DNA from 3 places in the Spartinivicinus poritis genome. Region 2 is predicted to be linked to each of the others. Evidence: predicted binding sites of a transcription regulator. Region 2 holds the regulator's gene; each other region holds the start of a gene.
What was found. The regulator sigma-54, encoded in region 2, starts transcription at its own class of promoters, with help from an activator protein. The targets are predictions, from matches to a motif close to TGGCACNNNNNTTGCTNT.
Positions count from the first base shown of each region.

Region 1: ORQ98_RS07985 (PEP-CTERM sorting domain-containing protein) is a predicted target of sigma-54. The motif match lies at 3,507-3,524, and genes of this name have one in related genera.
Region 3: ORQ98_RS13655 (PEP-CTERM sorting domain-containing protein) is a predicted target of sigma-54. The motif match lies at 2,704-2,721, and genes of this name have one in related genera.

Region 1 covers NZ_JAPMOU010000007.1:113,705-120,674, reverse strand. The annotation lists gene parE (DNA topoisomerase IV subunit B) at 1-1,381, shown strand, start outside; gene ORQ98_RS07990 (hypothetical protein) at 1,554-2,012, shown strand; gene ORQ98_RS07985 (PEP-CTERM sorting domain-containing protein) at 2,667-3,428, opposite strand; gene ORQ98_RS07980 (sensor histidine kinase) at 4,324-5,022, opposite strand; gene ORQ98_RS07975 (response regulator) at 5,065-5,499, opposite strand; gene ORQ98_RS07970 (ABC transporter substrate-binding protein) at 5,753-6,742, shown strand; gene ORQ98_RS07965 (ATP-binding protein) at 6,820-6,970, shown strand, end outside.
Region 2 covers NZ_JAPMOU010000001.1:329,776-336,745, reverse strand. The annotation lists gene ORQ98_RS01485 (HPr family phosphocarrier protein) at 1-210, opposite strand, end outside; gene rapZ (RNase adapter RapZ) at 216-1,067, opposite strand; gene ptsN (PTS IIA-like nitrogen regulatory protein PtsN) at 1,216-1,677, opposite strand; gene hpf (ribosome hibernation-promoting factor, HPF/YfiA family) at 1,701-2,009, opposite strand; gene ORQ98_RS01465 (RNA polymerase factor sigma-54) at 2,188-3,714, opposite strand; gene ORQ98_RS01460 (hypothetical protein) at 3,743-3,949, shown strand; gene lptB (LPS export ABC transporter ATP-binding protein) at 3,968-4,693, opposite strand; gene lptA (lipopolysaccharide transport periplasmic protein LptA) at 4,703-5,215, opposite strand; gene lptC (LPS export ABC transporter periplasmic protein LptC) at 5,199-5,783, opposite strand; gene ORQ98_RS01440 (KdsC family phosphatase) at 5,780-6,322, opposite strand; gene ORQ98_RS01435 (KpsF/GutQ family sugar-phosphate isomerase) at 6,319-6,970, opposite strand, start outside.
Region 3 covers NZ_JAPMOU010000016.1:59,840-66,809, reverse strand. The annotation lists gene ORQ98_RS13670 (aldehyde dehydrogenase family protein) at 1-342, opposite strand, end outside; gene ORQ98_RS13665 (hypothetical protein) at 346-795, opposite strand; gene ORQ98_RS13660 (GMC family oxidoreductase N-terminal domain-containing protein) at 864-2,312, opposite strand; gene ORQ98_RS13655 (PEP-CTERM sorting domain-containing protein) at 2,780-3,637, shown strand; gene ORQ98_RS13650 (DUF1592 domain-containing protein) at 4,099-6,970, shown strand, end outside.

The DNA of each region.
Region 1 (6,970 bases), on a different contig from region 2:
TGACCCTAAATATTTCGACTCCCATAAGTTTTCAGTGGTTCGACTTAAACATGTCTTAAGAGCGAAAGCTGTGCTTTGCCCAGGACTGGAAATTATTTTCAATGACCAGGCCGCTAATGAAACTGAGCACTGGTATTACGAAGATGGTTTGCAAGACTACTTAAAGCAGGCTACAGAAGCATTTGAAACCTTGCCCCCAACCCCTTTTATTGGTTCGATGGCAGGTAATACCGAAGCAGTAGACTGGGCAGTGCAATGGCTGCCAGAAGGTGGAGACTTAATTGCTGAGAGCTATGTCAACCTGATTCCTACGGCACAGGGTGGTACTCATGTCAATGGGCTACGTACTGGCTTATTGGAAGCTATGCGTGAATTCTGTGAGTTTCGTAATTTATTACCTAGGGGAGTCAAGTTAAGCCCGGATGATATTTGGGAGCGCTGTAGCTATGTACTTTCTGCTAAGCTACAAGATCCGCAGTTTTCGGGGCAGACTAAAGAGCGTTTGTCTTCCCGTGAATGTGCTGCATTTGTTTCTGGTGTAGTGAAAGATGCCTTTAGTTTATGGCTAAACCAGCATACGGCAGAAGCTGAGCAGCTGGCAGAGTTATGTATCAATAATGCCCAAAGGCGGTTAAAAGCCAGTAAAAAAGTAGCGCGGAAAAAAGTCACAGCAGGCCCCGCCTTGCCAGGCAAATTAGCTGATTGCTCCAGTCAGGATCCTGAACGTACTGAGTTATTTTTAGTAGAGGGTGACTCGGCTGGTGGCTCTGCAAAACAAGCGCGTGATCGAGAGTTTCAGGCAATTATGCCGTTGCGGGGGAAAATCCTGAACTCTTGGGAAGTAGAGTCTGGTGATATTTTAGCATCACAAGAAATTCACGATATTTCCGTTGCTCTCGGTATCGACCCAGCTAGCAGTGATTTAAGTGGCTTAAGGTATGGCAAAATTTGTATCCTAGCTGATGCAGACTCTGACGGCTTGCATATAGCCACATTATTGTGTGCATTATTTGTACGTCACTTTAAGCCTTTAGTGGAAGCAGGCCATGTTTTTGTAGCTATGCCACCGCTGTATCGTATCGATATTGGCAAAGAAGTGTATTACGCTTTGGATGAAGCTGAGAAACAAGGTATTTTAGACCGTATCAGTGCCGAAAAGAAAAAAGGCAAAGTCAATGTGCAGCGATTTAAGGGGCTAGGTGAAATGAACCCCATGCAGTTACGGGAAACCACTATGGCACTCGACACTCGTCGTTTAGTGCAATTGACTTTAGAAGATGACGAAGCCACTTTTGAAACTATGGATATGTTGCTCGCGAAAAAGCGTTCAAGTGATAGGAAGCAATGGTTAGAGCGGTTTGGAAATTTGGCTGAGGTTTAGTCGTTTTTATCAGGAAATAATGCATTAGATGTGTAATAGTGTATAGGGGCTTTTGGCCCCTTTTTTTATTAATAAAATTATTGTCAGTGTAAAGATGAGAGACTTTTTGTAACTAAAAAAGTATAACTGATGATTGTATTTTGTATTGCTAGAGTTAGTGGGTCATCGTTTTATGAAAAAAATTAGGAAGCTTTTAATTGCTGTTTGTATGCTGGTACCAGGTGTGACATTTGCAGAACAGTTAGAACTATTGCAAATAACAACCACTGAACCTGAGATTTGCAAAGAGGTACTTTCTTCAAATTCAATTCCTAATGAAAAAATACAAGTTGTATCGGCAGGTGTTATCAATATCACAGCTGATGATGCTGATGAATTTCATTTTGTTCGAAGCATCAAGGGAGCTGAAATTAGTTTAAAAGGGAGGCTTAAGTCCCAAACAGGTAACTTTCAGCATAAAGTGTTGCAAGTAGCGCTAGTAGTATTACGTGAAACCGGGGCTTCTATAAAAACATCTACCAATATTTTAGTTCCTAGCAAAACGCCTGTGTTGATTTCTGGGACTTGTGGTTTTAATGAAGAAACCAGTAACTCAGTTTTTGAGTTATGGTTTGTAAAGTTGACTAAATAATTGGCAAGAAAATAAATGGCCTTAAAGTAATGCCTGAAGGCCATTTATTTGTTCCTTATTACCAGTTATCTCTTGAATATCTGGCCTGCGTTATAGTGATCTTCTTTGGGAACTAACCCCCAATCAGGTGCTTTAATGTTCACAAAGTTCCTATGATCATAATCACAGTTTGGACATCCACTGCGATTGAATGTCAGTGTGTTCACCATTGAAAAGCATTTTGGGCACTTTGTTTCTGAATCGTTTTGATGCATGTTGATAACCCCCTACTAAATATCCTTGTAGGTATTTTAGAGCGTTTAATAAATTGAAATGTATTTTGTGTCACATTTAATTTTTGCTACATGAGTAAATTTATTGTGTCTATCAGATTCGGGATTTGGTTATAGGTTTATTGCAACACTATTCCACAGTTTTCTGGCTCGCGAAGTGAAATTATGTTGGTAACTGGAGTATGTTTTTTGGTCAATATAATTTGAAACGCAATACAATAATATGTCGTACATTATATGAATAGGTTGTATTATAAAAGGTATGCTAGGTATTGAGAGATATGAGTATTTAGGGAAGTGAATACTTTTGACGTTACTGGTTAGATTAAAGCTTTAAACTAGCCAGCAACGAGTGTTAGAAGTAAATACTAGATGAAGTTTATTATTTACGTCTACAGAATAAACCAAGTGCAGCTACACCTAATAAGGATAAAGTGCCTGGTAGTGGTACTTGGGTTACAGTGGTTTTACCCTCTCCTAAGATATGGTCATTACCACACTGCATTGTATATGAAGCAATGAAATCAATATCTTCACCTAAGAAGCTCAAATCGAAACCTGTTGCTAAAAAATGTTTACCTCCTCTTAAGCCTGTTTCAGCATCAGTAAGTGAGTCTAGTAAGTTAAACGTACCAGACTCAATTTGGGTGCCACCAGAAAGATAAGTCCAAGGCCCAGAGGATGCGAAAATAGAAGAGTTAGCTAGCTGACTATTTGCCGTTAGCTTGACGACATCGTAACTTAAATTATTCCAATTAATATCCAGAACATAGTCGAAGTTGTTTTTTGAGCCAGAAGTGCTCAAAAAGATATCGCCGGACTTGAATGTACGTCTGTGGACTGGATCGTAGGCGCCATTGACTAAGTCAAAACCTGAAGCAAGGCTTAGTTGATTGCCTTTCTGATAGAAAGCTTCTAGGTCCCAAGCTTGAATAGAGGGACCAGAACTTGCACCTGGCTCTACTTCGTTATCTTCTTGAGGACCATACCAGCCATTTTTTGAAAATTTGGTGCCATCCCAAGATAGGTTTCTATAGTTGCCATCATTAATTGTAATGTCTTTACTGCCTGGTATATATAAAGCCATTGCTTGAGTGGATATAGCAAAGCTTATGGCAGCACCAATCAAAGCTGATTTATTCATTGGGAGATTACTCCTAAAGTGTATTAAGTAAAAACTTGATATTAAAGTAATAAAACTGTCATTTGAGGCTGCTGCTCATGAGCACAATATATGCCAGAAAAAAATAACTTAGGCTAAACAGTAGGTTGCTAATTGATAAGGACTAAATGAAAGAGTCTTGTAAAAAAAGTATTTGTGACAATGATCAAATATAAGTAAAAATTGATAACTTGTTTAAGCGGGGACTGTGATTTTTATCGCTTTTATTTGGATTGATACTACATAACCTACTCTCAATAAGCAGCTTATTAATATGTTCCTTAATTCGGTTGTAAAACTATAAAAAAGTATTGTGCTAAATCAATAGATATTAAAAATAGGGTTAATGGGGAAAGTTTGCCACTGCAAAACAGGTATTTGAGTAAGAGGTAAACGTTGGTTTTAGTATTTACTCCATACCTCAGTATGGTTAGGAGCTTTCAAGCAAAATGGAATCTTATTTTCGAAAAAAGTTGCAACCAGTTTTAAACTCTAAAAGCTCTGTCAGTGGTTAAATAGGAATTTCTGGTGGTAAATATAAAAGTAATTACTTGCGCTTGTTGGTATTATAATTGTTTTGATTAAAAGTAACACCTAAAATAGAGGGAAAGTAATATCTTTACAAGCTAATTGAGTGAGCTTTCACTAGTGCGACAATAAATTAAGCAAGTTGCCCCACTCAGGATTGATGACCTCTAAATAAAATCTTATTTTTTCTGTATATAACTTGTGAAGTGAAACAAGAATTGTATAAGGGATATAGATTTGGAGCTTTTTTTAAAAAACGATATGTGTCAAATAAGACTACTGTATTTTTGTAGGAGCAGCTATTGATGGATACATACGTAAACTTGTTGCTTTATTTGCATATTAAGTACTACATGGTAAGAGTACAAGAAACTGCCAGCCCGCCTGTTGAGGAGTGGTCTAGCTCTATTACCCCTTTGTTTAATTGTACTATCCGGGCACACAATGTTAGCCCCATACCAATACCTGGGTAGTCTTTCTCGCTTTGTTCTCTCATAAATGGACGAATTAGTTTGCCTAGCTGTTGATCTGATACGCCTATACCATTATCTTCAACTGTTATTTTGAATTTACTCTCTGGCTGTTCAGAACAATGAACCCATATTTTAGGAGTATGCCCTGGACTATTTTTGGGCTGATACAAAAATGCATTATCAATTATATAGGTATAATAAAGCCGCCAATGTTCCTCAATGCCAGTAAATACAGGGAAGTGTGTTGGCATTGATATTTCCATGTTTTTGTATATGTCACCTTGATATTTTTGCTTTACTTCTTTAAAAATTTGTTGAATTAATCTTGATAAATTAATGTTTGTTTGAGACTTAGACTGATGTAAACGTGAGTAAATCAATAATGAGTTTATCATTAATTGAGCTTTATTATTATTGTCTTGCAATAATTGAAACCAATAATTCTCTTTGTCATCTAATTTGTAGGCAAGCCGCTTATGTAACATTTCTGAAAAACTAATAATACCTCGTAGGCAGCCACCTATATCGTGAGAGATACCATATGCTAGATCATCTAGTTCTTGTTCTTCTATCATTGTCTAAATGTCATCCAATTTTCTTATTATTCGCTACTCTACTTATACACATTGGCTGGGTAATTTAACGATATCTATCCAAAACGACTCTATCATTTGCACCACCTTTAGAAATTCTTCAAACTTAACTGGTTTGGTAACAAAACAGTTAGCATGTAGGCAATAACTTTCTTGAATATCTCGGGCAGCCTCTGAGCTAGAAAGAACAATAACTGGAATGCGACTACGTTCAGGACATTTTTTAATAACCTGTAATACTTCTCGGCCACTGACTTTTGGCAGGTTGAGATCAAGTAAAATAATATCTGGAGTAGAAGCATTTTCGTGATTACCTCTTTGAAAGAGGTAATCTAGGGCTTCTTCACCATCCATTGCAACTTGCAGGTCGTTTTTTAACCTCCCATCTTCTAGTACTTCACGAGTAAGCTCAACATCTCCAGGGTTATCTTCAATTAGTAATATTTTAATAGAATTCATAAAGTAGCCCCTTATAATATGAGCTTGTATAACTAACTATTGTAGTACAGTATATAGTAAAGTAAGTTAGGGAGATACATTAAATAAACAAGAAAGTATTTAGTATTTTAATAGAGAAAAGTAAGCTTAATAAAAAATTAAAACTATAGGTGATGCTTTATTTGGTTTAGTAAATATACATGTTACCATTGCTAGTGATAAGCTATAATAAAATAAAGTTGCAAGTTAGTTACATAGTCAAGGGATGATTGTTTTGAATAAATGGAGAGGTATTTTTGCTATCGTAATAACTTCAGCGATTGCTTTATTCGGATTTCGTATATTTACTCACAATCCTAAAGAGACACTTATCATAGCTGAGGGTTCACAACCAGTTTTTGCATTGATTTATATTGCTGAAATTAAAGGTTTTTTTAAGGACGAGAATCTAGAAATATCTTATAAGTCATTTTCATCTGGTCGTGATGCTTTAGCAAGTGTTATTGCAGGGGAGTCTGATCTTGCAACTGTTTACGAAACACCTGTTGTGCTTCAAACAATAGCAGGCCACAAGTTGGCTATTGTTACAGGTTTGCACAACTCATCTAAAAACACTGCTCTTGTTGCAAGGCGAGACAGTGGTATTGAGTTGCCACAAGACCTTAAAGGTAAAAAAATTGGTGTCACAAAAAATACCAATGCTGAGTTTTTTTTAGACTTCTTTCTAAAAAGTCATGGAATGTCAAAAAGTGATGTAATATTACTTGATCTAAAGCCTTATGTGATGGCGCCAGCCATTAAAAGGGGAGTAGTTGACGCTGTTGCGATATGGAATACCCACCTGTATAGCGCTAAAAAAGTTCTTGGTGACAGAAAATCAGTCGCTTTTTACTCAGAAGTATATACTGAGCTGTCAGTGCTAGTTGGTAAGCAAAATAAAGTAAAAGATCGAAAAGAGGCGCTGCAGCGTTGTGTTAGAGCTTTGGCGCGTGCAGAAAAATTTTTGCAGGAAAAACCGCAACAAGCCATTGATATAGTTATTAATCATTTATCAAAAATACCTAAAGAAACAATTCGTAATGTTTGGAATGATTTCAACTTAGAGTTAAAGCTTGATAATGTTCTATTAACTACTTTGAAAGTAGAAGCAAATTGGTTTAAAGAGCAAGGTGTATTTGATGAAGATATACCTGACTTTAGGTCGATAATTTATCCGGAGTTTTTGGAGGTAGTAAAGCCTAAGTCTGTAACAATTTATAATTGATTTACTAATGTATTATGGGGTTGTGACTTGAACGTAATGGTAAATATTGAGTTTAGATATAAATATTGGTATTTGCGATGAAAGTAAATACAAAATTATTATTGCCAAATGTAATATTACTGTTTCTTGCTGTAGTAAGTATTTCTTATGCTTTTTTAGATATGAGAATGGCTGAAAACTTATTGCGCAAAACAATTAGTCAAGTAGAGTATGCAAATAAAACCTTGA
Region 2 (6,970 bases):
TTCATCTTCACCATCAATTTCAATATCTAAAATTGTCCCTTTACTGGCTGCTAACATCATCACTGACATAATGCTTTTGCCGTCTACCATTTTTCCATCTTTGCCGAGTTTGATGGAGCTGCCAAAAGCGGCAGCAGTAGACACAAACTTTGCTGCAGCTCGGGCATGTAAGCCTAGCTTATTGATGATTGTGACTTTTTCTTGAATCATGGAGCTTAAGGCAATTCTCGATGACGTACTTGAACATTTGGCCACTTTTCACAAAAGTAAGTAGCGAGTTTCTCACTGATATAGACTGAACGATGGTGACCACCCGTACACCCAAGAGCAATAGTAATATAACTTCTATTATTTGCTTCAAAGCACGGCAGCCAACGTTCTACGAAGCGTTTAATGTCATCAAACATATCCAACACTTGTTGTTGGGAGCCTAAAAACTCTTTTACAGGCTCGTCTAGCCCTGAATATTGCCGTAAATGGGTGACCCAGTAGGGGTTTGGCAAACAGCGTACATCAAACACATAGTCTGCATCAATGGGGATTCCTTTTTTAAAGCCAAATGACTGAAATAGTAGTGCCATGCTGCTATGTTGCTTGCGAGCAACGCGCTTGCTTATGGTGTCCCTTAGTTCATGAAGTGAAAGCTGGCTGGTATCAATGGTCAAGTCAGCCAGTCGAGCAATGGGCTCTAGCACTTCTTTTTCTTTTTTGATCGCCTCATCTAATGAGCATTGCTGGCTGGATAATGGGTGTTTGCGTCGGGTTTCACTGAAGCGCTTGAGTAAAGTGGCATGCTCTGCATCAAGGTAAATAATTTCGGCTTCGATTTTTTGTTCTCTAAGCGCATTCATGATAGATGGGAAGCGCCTTAAATCCTGAGAGATATTTCGAGCGTCAATACTAATAGCAGCCTTATCATAGAGAGGCTCTTTTTCCATTTCTTCAACAAAGGCAGGGAGTAAGCCAGCAGGCATATTATCAATGCAATAATAGCCTTGGTCTTCAAGTACATGTAAGCCTGTACTTTTGCCTGAGCCTGAGCGGCCACTAATTATTATTAACTTCATAAATACGCAGAGTGTTTTGTAAATTCTTACTATAACAGAGTTTAAATGATATACGGCAGTTAATTAAATAATAGTCGCCAGAAGAGTGCTTCAAGCGAATATCATAAGAACGCTCACTGCAAATGAATAGAGACAAGCGATGGTAAATTTATGCAGTAGGAACGCTTTGGATTGCTACATCAAATAAGTCTGGATTAGTGTCTGCTTGGCGCAAGTTATTGCGGTAGCTTGAGTTTTCAAATCGAGTGGCTAGCTCTTGTAGGATGGCGAGGTGCTCATTAGTGGCTTCGGCAGGAACGACCAGGGCAAAAATAACATCCACAGGGTGTCCGTCTATTGCGTCAAAGTCGATGCCTTCTTCCAGTTTTAGCAGGCAGGCAAATGGCTTGTGGCAGCTTTCAAGGCGACAATGGGGAATGGCAATCCCATTCCCAAAGCCTGTGCTCCCTAATCGCTCACGGTTGATTAAGTTATCAAACAGCTCGTTAGCATCAATATCACTGGAATACTCGGCTAATAGGTTGGCAATAAGCTGTAAAACACGTTTTTTACTCCCCCCTTGCACCCCGGTAAGGGTGCATTGCGGGAGAAGGAATTGTTCGATTTTCATGCTTTTTAAATAAGTAAACTACTTTAACGAATACTGGCTCCCTGGAGTCGATCCAGGGTTTTCTCTTTATGCTTGCTGAGTTGCCGGCCTAGTTTATCACTAAGTAAGTCAATTGCTGCATACATATCTTCAGATTCTGCTGTGGCGGCAATATCAGCACCTCTTACATGCAAATTCGCTTCTGCTTTTTGGCGCAGTTTTTCGACACTTAGGGTGATTTGCACGTTAGTAATGCTATCGTAATGGTTTTCAATGCGATCGAGCTTTTTGATGACATATTGGCGCAACGCATCAGTCACTTCTACATGATGACCACTGATGTTAACTTGCATGCAACGACCTCCTAATAGGACTTAATGGTTGTTAACCAGCTTCACTTAATTGTAAGGCTGATTGTCAACTGCTTCATTACTGAGTGTAATGCCAGCAGATTTGGTATTGCTTGTTGCTAGTCAATATAACGCATGGTTGAGCGCTAATCTGTTTGATACCTCTACACATGCATCCACTTCATACCAACCGCTTTCGTTCGTTAGACGGTGGGATGGATAGGGATTCACGATATTTGGCAATCGTTCGTCTTGCCACCTTGATACCTTGTTCTTCCAGTAAGCTGGCAATTTTGCTGTCACTTAATGGTTTTTTAGGGTTCTCTACTGATACTAACTTTTTAATGATAGCTCGGATAGCCGTAGATGAGCATTCTCCGCCTGATGAGGTGCTGACATGGCTTGAGAAGAAATACTTCAGCTCAAAGATGCCTCTTGGCGTATGCATGTATTTTTGGGTAGTTACTCGAGATATAGTAGATTCGTGCATACCCACTGCTTCGGCGATATCGTGCAGGACTAATGGCTTCATTGCCTCTTCGCCATACTCTAAAAAACCACGCTGATGTTCAACTATGCGAGTTGCTACTTTCATTAGTGTTTCATTACGACTTTGTAAGCTTTTTAAAAACCAACGGGCTTCTTGCAAATGGTTTTTCAGATAAGTGTTGTCTGAGCTGCTATCAGCTCGCTTAACCAATGATGCGTAATTATTATTTATACGTAGTTTAGGCGTGGCCTCCGCATTAAGCTCTACCAACCAGCGATCATTATGCTTTCTGACAAATACATCAGGAATTACATATTCTGTTTCAGATGGCTGGATGTCAGCGCCAGGCTTTGGATTAAGGGCTTGAATCAACTTGATGCTTTCGGCTAGTTCTTCTTCTTTAAGTTTAGTACGACGCATAAGCTGGTTGTAGTCATGATGACCCAGTAAACCTAAGTGTTTGGCTACAATCAATCTAGCGTTATCAAGAAAAGGGGTGTCTTCAGGTAAGTGAGACAGCTGAATTTGTAAGCATTCCTGTAAGCCTCTTGCTGCCACACCAACAGGGTCAAAGTGTTGGAGGCGTCTTAAGACTATTTCCACTTCCTCTTGGGATATTTCCAACTCTGGGTCCAGGCCTTCCCAAATCTCTTCAGTGCTGCAACTGAGATAGCCATCATCATTGATCGCATCAATGATAGCAATTGCTACCAAGCGATCATTATCTGACATTGGGGTTAAGTTAAGCTGCCATTCTAAATGACTGTGTAAGGACTCTGTTGTGCCATTACGATTACTAAAGTCATACTCATCATCATCTCCTGAAGCTGAGCTAATAGGGGCTGAAGAGGTTTGATAGATATCATCCCAGGCGCTATCAACTGGGAGGTCATTGGGAATTTCTTCTGACCAGCTGGTTTCCTCAGTGCCATCATGGCTGCTGCTTTCAGATGTGCTGTTATCTTGACTTTTGGAGGAATCTGATCCATTCAGGCCAGCACTGTTGAGCTGCTGAGGGTCATTGTCATTACTATCACTGTTTGTTGATGAGTTGTTGTCAGACTCATCGGTCAGCTCAAGCATTGGATTGGATTCAAGCGCTTGCTGAACTTCTTGCTGTAAATCCAGTGTGGATAGTTGGAGTAGTTTTATGGCTTGTTGCAGCTGAGGCGTCATCGTCAGCTGCTGGCCAATTTTCAAAACCAGGGATGGCTTCATTGCTAAACAATTACCTTATAGTGCAATCGTGCCTGTTTTGATTTGGCAAAGTCAACAACAATGGAAGTGCATTCAAAGGCGGTTACCTGAGTTGCTGCTGAACAAGCCACTGAATGTTTCCATTGCACCTATTATTAATGTCAATTGTGTGTTTATTTCAATTGTTTACAGTATTACTGTTGTTGTTTCTTGTGCTCTTACTGGCTTTTTAGCTGAGCTACTAAAAATTATATGAGTATCCTTGCCAGTTGTCTTATATTTTAAAGTCGTGTCCGAGGTAAACCTCTTTTACTTGCTGGTTGGTCATTATCGCTTCGGCGTTACCCTCTGCAATAATATGTCCCTCACTAACTATGTATGCATTCTCGCAAATATCAAGTGTTTCTCGAACATGGTGGTCAGTAATCAGTACGCCTATACCGCGGTCTTTCAAGTGCCAGACAATATCTTTAATGTCTTTTACAGAAATTGGGTCAACCCCGGCAAAAGGCTCATCAAGTAGGATGAAGGATGGCTCAGTTGCTAAGGCTCTGGCAATTTCTACCCGGCGACGCTCTCCTCCAGATAAACTCATACCCTTATTGTCTTTTATATGGGTGATATTGAACTCTTCAAGTAGTGAGTTAAGTTTTTCTTGGCGCTGCTTCCGATTTAGCTCTTTACGGGTTTCTAAAATAGCTAATATGTTTTCAGTGACAGTTAATTTACGAAAAACAGAGGCTTCCTGTGGTAAGTAGCCAATGCCTGCCTGGGCTCGTCCATGCATGGGGAAGTGAGTAATATCTTGTTCGTCAATCCAGACACTGCCATGATCTGACTGGACTAGACCAACAATCATATAGAAACAAGTGGTTTTTCCTGCGCCATTGGGGCCTAGCAGACCAACTACCTGACCACTTTTAATTTTCAAGGAAACATCTTTTACAACAGCACGGCCTTTATAACTTTTGGCAAGGTGCTCGGCTTTCAATATACTCATATACGACTATTATTTCTTTTTGCTACGGGGTTGCAGTACCATTTCAACGCGGCCTTCATTGGTTTTACCGCCTTTTGCATTCACTTTCTGGGTTTTCGCAAAGTAGTCTATTTGGCTGCCAGTAAAGGTATTGCCTTCTTGGAATAGCTTAGCGTTAGTGATTACTTCTACTTTTTCATTGGTAGCGTAGTACTTGATAGTACGACCATAGGCTTTGATAAGCTCTTTGTTTTCTGCTGGTTTTTCACGATAGTGTGCAGGGCGGCCTACAGCAACAATTTTGTTAATCCCATTGCTGTCTGAATAAAGAGTGACTTTATCACCTCTTATTTGAATAGTGCCTTGGGTGATAATGACGTTGCCAGTGTAAATGTATACACCAGACTTATCATCAATATCAGCACTTTTGGCTTTAATATTGATGGGCTTATCTTTGTCATTGGGAAGTGCCCAGCTTAACAGACTAAGCCCGGCAGCTGAGATAGCAATAATCCCTACAATCAAATTACTGATTAACTTCATAGTGTCCCCTGACATTAGAAAACAGTTGAATTCTATCTTTTGCTAAAAATGCGCGCATGCCAACTCCTTGGGTAATAGAGCCGTTGGGTGATGTTATCACAACTGGATGTTGAGTATCGGCGACTTCTTCCTCGGCATAAAGAGTTAAAAAGTCGGTTTTGAGTAAAGTGCCAAGTTCACCATTGGACTTAAGCTCTTTGACTCTTACCTGGTCAGATAACTCAAGGATATCGCCACCAGGTAATAAGCGCCCGTGTTTAGCAGTGGTTTTCCATTGGTCGTCACTAGTTGCCTTGTACAAATCAATATTAGGCTTTGCTAATAAAGATACGTCATTATGTGGGTAATGACTGATTTTGTCTGCAACGAGCAAATAGTCTTTATTCCCCTCTAAAGTAAACTGAGTAACACGAGGGTTTATCAAGTAGTAGTCTGGTGCCTGCTCAAGGTTATTTGCTAGAGGCTCACTTGAGCTGGGCACTGGTGTTGAGGTTGTGCCAAGCATAAGATAGCCGCAGTAAGCAATTACTAAAATAACAATTAAGCTGATAATACTGCTTCGATTCATTCGCTTGCCTGTATATAAGGAGTTAGAGCTGGTTGTAAGGTATTTTGTGCGCTCATAATGAAGTCACAAACCTCCCTTACTGCGCCAGCTCCCCCTGGTGTTTGAGTCACGCCATCAGCATGCTTTTTAACCAGCCAATAGCCATTGGGAACAGTTAGGCCCAAGCCTACTTGCTGAATGGCTGGTAAGTCAGGCAGGTCATCACCTACATAGGCTATCTCTTGCCAATCTAACTTAAGCTGTTGACGAATTTCGTTTAAAGCGACTTGTTTGTCTTCTCTGCCTTGTAATAACAGTTCAATACCCAAGTCTTTTGCACGCTTTGCTACAACGGTTGTTTCTCGGCCTGTTATAATAGCAACTTTTACGCCCGTTGACTGGAGCATCTTAATGCCATGGCCATCCAAAATGTTAAAGGTTTTAAATTCCTGACCATCAGCCGTAAAGTACAGCCGGCCATCAGTCATTACCCCATCTACATCAAGCCCAAGAAGTTTAATCGCTTGTGCTTTGACTATTAATTGTGGGTCAAGGTTCATACAACGCCTGCTTTGATAATGTCGTGTAAATGGATAACGCCTTCAATTTGACTGTGTTGACTAATGACGACCAAACTGGTGATTTTATGATCTTCCATAATGTTTAAGGCTTCTGCTGCTAATATGTCGGCACTTACGGTCTTACACTGAGTTGTCATCACCTGGTTGATTGGGGTTGTATGGAGGTTGAGCTCTTGATCTAGAACTCGGCGCAAATCACCATCAGTAAAAACGCCTAATAATTGGTTTTCTGAGTCAGCAATTGCTGTCATCCCTAGGCCTTTTTGGGAAATGACAATTAAGGCTTCTTTTAAAGGCGTTGATAAGCTAACGATAGGGAGTTGCTGTCCAGTATGCATAATATCTGCAACTTTAAGTAGCAGCTTCCGACCCAGACTGCCACCAGGATGCGAAAAGGCAAAGTCTTCAGCTGTAAACCCTCTAGCCTCTAGCAGAGCAATTGCCAAAGCGTCACCTAGTACTAGGCTAACTGTCGTGCTTGAGGTAGGTGCTAGGTCTAGTGGGCAGGCTTCTTTTTCTACATAGGTGTTTAGGTTGACATCAGCTGCTTGCGCTAATGCTGACTTCTCATTGCCTGTCATACTGATCAAGGGGGTGCCTAGCCGCTTTAAGAGGGGAATTAACATC
Region 3 (6,970 bases), on a different contig from region 2:
TGTTTTAAGAATTTTTTGAGCATGAGTTTTATTCCAGTGTAAATTATCTAATACGCCTAATACCTCTGAAACAAGAGCATCGGTTCTAGACTTTCCTGTGTCTGTCACAATGCTATTGCAGATTAATTCTTTATTCACTTTTATATAGTGTATGATTTTATCGACTTCTGCTGCACGCTGACTAACTGAAAATTGGAGTAAGTCTCGTTGGGATGCTCTGAGTGTTTGATAGATATTTTTTATTTGAGCAACATCAGTTTCTTCAGTTATCAGTGGCTTTCTTAATTTTAAATAGTCATCCGTTTGGTGGCTAGGTTGTTGAGATGGAGACTTAGTAGACATGGGCTAACTTTCCTGATGGTTTTTTATAATAACATTGCTTTGAGTGGATGGTTGGCAACTGACATGATAATTGATTGCATCATGAACACGGCTAATGTTCTGGTATGGGTCTGTGAGGTTACTGTAATACAAACTAAACACGAGACCTTTCACTCCCCAAAAGCCTAAACGACAGTACTGTCCGATAAAGCCAGGGATATGGCTTAGTGTATTTAATGAGGTGATAAAAAGAGGGATACAGCGAGGGGGTAGAAATGATAGAAAAGTTAATAGGCCTTTCAATTCCTTAATGTTTTGTATAGAGGTAAAGTCTAATACTTCGTCAATATGATGTAAGCAGCCGGTTTCACTAAAGGAAGGTAATTGCCCATAGCCTGGGGCAAGTATATCTCCCAGCTGTTGTAATACATCAAGTTGACGAGTTGATAGTTGGTGGGAAATGATAGATTTCATGGTATTCTTTTTTATAAGAAGGTTATTATAAATATATTTAATTTTTTATTTGTAATAGTAAAGGTTCCCTATAAGGCCTCTTCTAACCAGGAGGGCTGTTTAGAGTGAGTAGTAACAGTTTGATAGCCAGCTAAGTCTAAAATGGCCTGGCTTGCCTTATGTGCTAAGGCCATTACTGATAACGAAGGGTTAATGCCTGGTGCACAAGGAAAAATTGAACTATCGACAACATGGATATTGTCGTAACCAAATAGTTGAAAACTTTCGTTAACAACTGCCTGGTTGGGATTGAGGCCAATTGTACAGCCTCCCATTAAGTGCAATCCAATCGGTGTGTGTGGTTTGTAAATGACGTTGGGACGGAGACTAGAGAAAATATTATAGACTTGCTCTATGCCTGCATTTACCTTCTGTTGATCAAGATCAGATAACGCTTTATAGATTTTGAGCAGGCCTTTTCTGGTGAGTTTGATTTGACCTGGGTTTTCGTCTTGAATAGCCACTTCAATGCAAGCAAGATGACGGTATCGTTGCATAAACTGGTGATGAGAAACGCCGTAACCGGATTTCATCATAGCAGTGGCAATGGGGCCACCAAAAACATTTTCTAGTTTAAAACCTTGTTGGCGAAACCTTGGATCTGCTGATTTTAATGCTTGGAAGGCACCTTTATGAGCATCAACAGGCTCAGGCATATCTGCAAACACCATGTATTGTGGATGACAAAAAAAGCCTTTTCCCAGAGCAGGCAGAGACTGACCAAAACCAGATTTTAATAACAGTTCAGTGCTGCCTATAGCGCCAGCAGCAACGATAACGCGCTTTGCCCTTACCTGGAGGGGGGTATTATTTTTAGTGCCATAAATAACGGTTTGTGGTTTACCATGGATAATTTGCTGAACCTGAACCTGATCGATTAAATGAACACCTTGTTGCAATGCTTTAGGTAAAAAAGTGACAGTCATACTTTGCTTGGATTGGCGATTACAGCCACCTAAACAGACAATGCAGTCATTGGATTTATGGTTATGACATTGGCTTTGGCCGCGTCGTAAGGGGGCATATTTTAATTGGTTATTCTCAAAACCTTTGGCATAGAGGTGAGCATTACCATTCCAGTATTGTTTAGGAATTACTTCAAGTCTGAGATGTTGTTCGATTTGACTATAATGTTGATTTAATTCCTGTGAGTTAAACCAACTGATGCCTGAATGCTGTTTAAAGTTATCGATAGCTATTTGATCAAACCGGTCAAGTAAGCATTGATTTACAACAGTACCCCCTCCCACTACTTTGCCTCTTAAAAATAGCAGGTTCGCTTGATGATTTAACTCCATACCACCTTGCCAAAATAGTTGGCTGTTGGCGTGTAGTTCATTTGTAGGGTACTGACCTGCGGGGATATTTTTACCTGCTTCGAGTAAACAGACACTTGCACCAGACTGGCTTAAAAAATAACTCAGGACACTACCCGCAGCACCAGTGCCAATAATGGCAAAGTCATATAGTCGGTTCATGATAATATTGTTCTTATTTTTTTATTTGTTATCAAACTGTAAATTTGGCACTTTAGTTCAGCCAAAAAAATAATGCTATCTATAAAACAAGTCAGAATGGAATATCTTCTATGACATTTTTATATAGTATACCTATTCGCTAATGACTTTGTGGTGATAGAGGGTATCTCTCAATGGCTTCTCCTAAAAGTCATTCGCTTTGGTTATAATTTTTAACCTTTCTTAAGCCAATATACAACTCCAACTGCCTAACTTTAACTGTCTTATCGGATACAGCAACTACCGAATTATTATTATTTTTATAAGGAGCTTGTTTGCATATTTTACATAGGGTGTAAAGCTTGTGTTGGGAGTAAACGTAATTTGTTGAAATAACTTAACTTTTTAGGGTTGGTACCCTACATGCAATAGAGGATGCACGTAGGCGGCTTGAAAAGCTATCGTTAATATCCTTGAGGGAAACCCTGATGAAGTTAAAATCCTTAGTAACAGCAACCTTATTAACCACTGGTATGTTTGCTTCTCTCAATGCTTCTTCTGCATTGTTGACGTTTGATTTAGTAGATGGGGGGGAGTTTAGAAATACAATTGATACTGATGGTGCACCTATTGTCCCTGTTCCTGGTGGTAATGCTACAGAAACCACCAGTTTTATCTCATGGGGTGATACCAACATGAGTAATCTGTTGTTGACTTCTCAAAACTCTGTGGATATTAATGCAGCTGGTACACCAGCACTATTATCAACCATTAAACATAACAATATGCCAATTGATGGACCTACCTTGGCCAGTGGGCAGATATACGGTGTTTTAGAAATGAGTAGTATGGGGACTTTAAGTACGGCTCATTATAAAATTCCAGGTAGCCCAACATTAGCTGATGTAGCTAATGCAGTATTTGCGGAGGCTGGTGAAACATTGCCAGGAGGTGTTGATATTAATAATACGATTGCTAGTTTATTTAATTTTACTTTCTTTGAAACACTAAACTCAGCAACCCCTTGTCCATTTGGTGATCCACAACCTTGTGATGATAAATTTGAGTCAAGCTTGTTTGGTGGAATTCCAATTCCTATTCAAATAAAGTTATTGATTGATTCAGAAGCGTATATGTTAACTATTTTCAATACTTTTGATATGAATGGTGACATCAATACAGCTATTATGAGTGTGAATGGTATGGCTGAATTTTTAACTGAAGAAAGCGCTATGACCACTCTATATACCTTTGCTCAGCTAATGTATGTACCTGAGCCTTCTACTTTAGGTGTTTTAGGATTAGGCTTGTTAGGTATGGCATCAAGGAGAAAAATGCTAAGCTAAAGCTAAAGTTACTTTGTCAAAAGCGCAGTGAGAACTGCGCTTTTTTTTATCTATTATTTTGACAGTAGAGGTACTGTGTTTATGATTAGTTAAATCTCCTTATTTTAGAGTGCGCCTTTTGTTTTATTTAAATGTGGGTCACATATAATAACTATACAAATAACGCAGTTTTTATTTTGATGATTCGGTTGTTAGCCAGTGCTCTCCTATTTTTTATACTCTCCTCAATACTAAATAAGGGATATTTGTTTTCCCTAATACCTAATAGCCTGTAAAAAAGCAGCTTGTATAGACAGCTTATATAGTGAGTTATAGCTGGAAATCTATAATGTGGCATAGAATGGATGACCCTATACTCACTGATAGCACGCTTTATGATGAGAGTAGCCATGTCACTTTATGATTTTCCAGCTATACCTATAGAAAAGCTACATACCGCTTGCTGATAAGGAGAGTGACTGGTGATTAAACAAAACAAGTGCTTGTTGCCTTGGCGTAGTGGGTTATCACTAGTCAGCTGTATTGGTTTTGCTGTATTTGCATTGAATGTGAAAGCTAATATGACTCCTGCAAAACCCCAGCTAAGGGATTGGTATTTTCCTACTCAGTTACCACAGAACCCCGAAGGTAATAAAGTAAAAGTCGGCTGGGATATCTGGCATGGCAATAAAGGTGATCATTGGAAAGTTAAAGTCAATGACCAAATAATCCATAATGCTAAATTATCCTCATTTGATTCAGGTACTAAACATCAGCATGATGAAACAGAGGTTTTACTCTCAACTGCTGGTGAATATCGCATTGTAGTTGAATTATGTCGAGGAATAGCTGAGCAAGAAGTTTGTACTACAAGTAAAACGAAACAAGTTCTGATTGCTGCAAAACAGCCTACGCGTCCTTATATTTCTTGGATGCCTCGCCATTATCAAGCAGCATCAGGCCAAGCGAAAGTGTCCCTTGAGTGGAATATGTGGTGGGGAGACAATGGCGATCACTGGCGTTTATATGATAATGGTAAGCTTATTCACTCTGCAAAGATCAAGTTTAATAGCCCAAAACCACAAAAAGCTATCCATCACTTTGAACTGATAAAAAATGGCTCGCATCAATTAAAAGTTGAATTATGTAGTGGTCAAGAAGAACAGCAGCAGTGTATAGCGAGTACGCCAACCACAGTGCATGTAAAAGGAGCTACTGACGATAATAGCGAGCCAGATGATGGTAAGGTGCCAGCAGCACCAGAAGGATTGGAAATTGGTGCATTTTTGCCTGAAGAGTTGACAGTTGGAATTGATTGGCTGGACAAAAGTGACAATGAACAGGGGTTTATTGTTGAGCGAAAAGTAGATAAAGCCAATTGGCAGCAATTAAAAAAGCTGATGACTAATAGCACGCGTTATTTTGATGGCAATTTAGCAGAGGGCAAACAATACACTTATCGTATTGCTAGTTATAATAAGCAGGGTCAGTCCAGCTATTCAAATACAGCAACCATTGATGTTAAGCCGCAAGCCAATAAGCCTAAAGCACCCTCAGAATTACAAGCCAAGATAGTTGATAGCGCAGTAATATTAAGTTGGCAGGATAACAGTGATAATGAAGTACAATTTAAAGTTTTCCGACAACTGTTGCCAAGCAAAGACTGGTTATTGCTAACAAATATTTCTGCAGATGTCACAACATTTACTGACTCAACAACTATAGCGGGTAAGTCTTATCAATATAAGGCTCAAGCAGTTAATCAGCAAGGGGCTTCAGCGTTTAGTAACCAGGTGACTATTACACTACCAGGCACTGATACCGATCCAGCAGCAAAATACCAGGCTGATTGCGCAACTTGTCATGGCGATAAAGGTCAAGGCAAAGGTAGTTATCCACCCTTAACGAAAAAAATACCGTTGGCTGAACTAACTCAAATAATTCACGATCGAATGCCATTAGGAGCACCAAAAAGCTGTGTCGATAATTGTGCAAGTGGTATTGCCCAGTATATTTTAGATAATTTTGTTAAAGATACTAATGATGACGATGATGGCGACGGAGATATACCGGATGATGGGGATAATAATAACCCCACTTGTAATGAAGGCTCACCAGTACCTCAACAGTTACGTTTATTAACCCGTTATGAGTATAAAAACTCCATTAAGGATTTGCTTGGGGTTGATACCGCAGTGTCAGAAAATTTCCCTGTGGAAACCCGAGTAAAAGGTTTTGATAATAACGGTAAAATTGCCGTTGTTACTAGCCGTCATATTGACGAGTATTTTACAGCGGCGAAGCAACTGGCTGAATTAGCCGTTAATCAACACAAAGATAAATTGCTTGACTGTAAACCAAATGGTAAAGATTGTGCTAAACGATTTGTACAGACATTTGGGCAAAAGGCTTTTCGGCGGCCATTATCTTCTGATGAGGTGAGCCGTTATCAACAGCTTTTTGCCAATGCTGCTGGCTTTGATAATGGTTTAAAACTGGTGATTGCCTCTATGCTTGGGTCACCTCACTTTCTCTATCGGTCTGAGATGGGAGAAAAACAAGCGGATGGCTACTTTAAGCTCACGAACTGGGAATTGGCTAGTCTACTGTCGTATAGCTTTTGGGGAACAATGCCAGATAATACTCTCTTTGAAGCCGCTAAAAATAATCAACTGACTAGCGCTGAGCAAATTAAACAGCAGGCTGCTCGACTATTGGCTGATAAACGAAGTAGAAAACATATTAAAAACTTTTCTAGTCAATGGTTAAGTGCAACACCTAGTCAGATTGGTAATAAGGATAATAAACAGTTTCCTAATTTTACTATCAAAGTACGTAAGGCGATGGATGATGAAATAGAACATTTTGTTAACCATGTTATTTTCGAATCGTCAGGTCAGTTGAGTGAGCTTTATCAAGCAAATTATGTTTTTGCTAATAAAACTCTGGCGAAATACTACGGTTTAAATGGAGTCGATGGAAATGATTTTAAGAAAATCGAAGTCACTAATGGTAATCGTGGTGGTATCTTAACTCTTGGAAGTATGCTGGCGACTACAAGCCACTCCAATGAAGCTTCTCCTATTAAGCGTGGTGTACTTGTGAGAGAGCGATTGTTGTGTCAGGACTTACCGCCTCCTCCACCAGATGTTGATAACACACCTCCTGGCTTGGATCCAACTAAAACTACTCGGGAGCGCTTTAAAGCACATACGGAAAATGCTCGCTGTCAAAGCTGCCATCAATTTATTGATGATGTAGGGTTTGGTTTTGAAAACTTTGATGGGGCTGGCGGTTACCGCACGGTAGAAAATGGTAAAACAATTGATGTTAGTGGTGTCGTTCGAGGTTTGG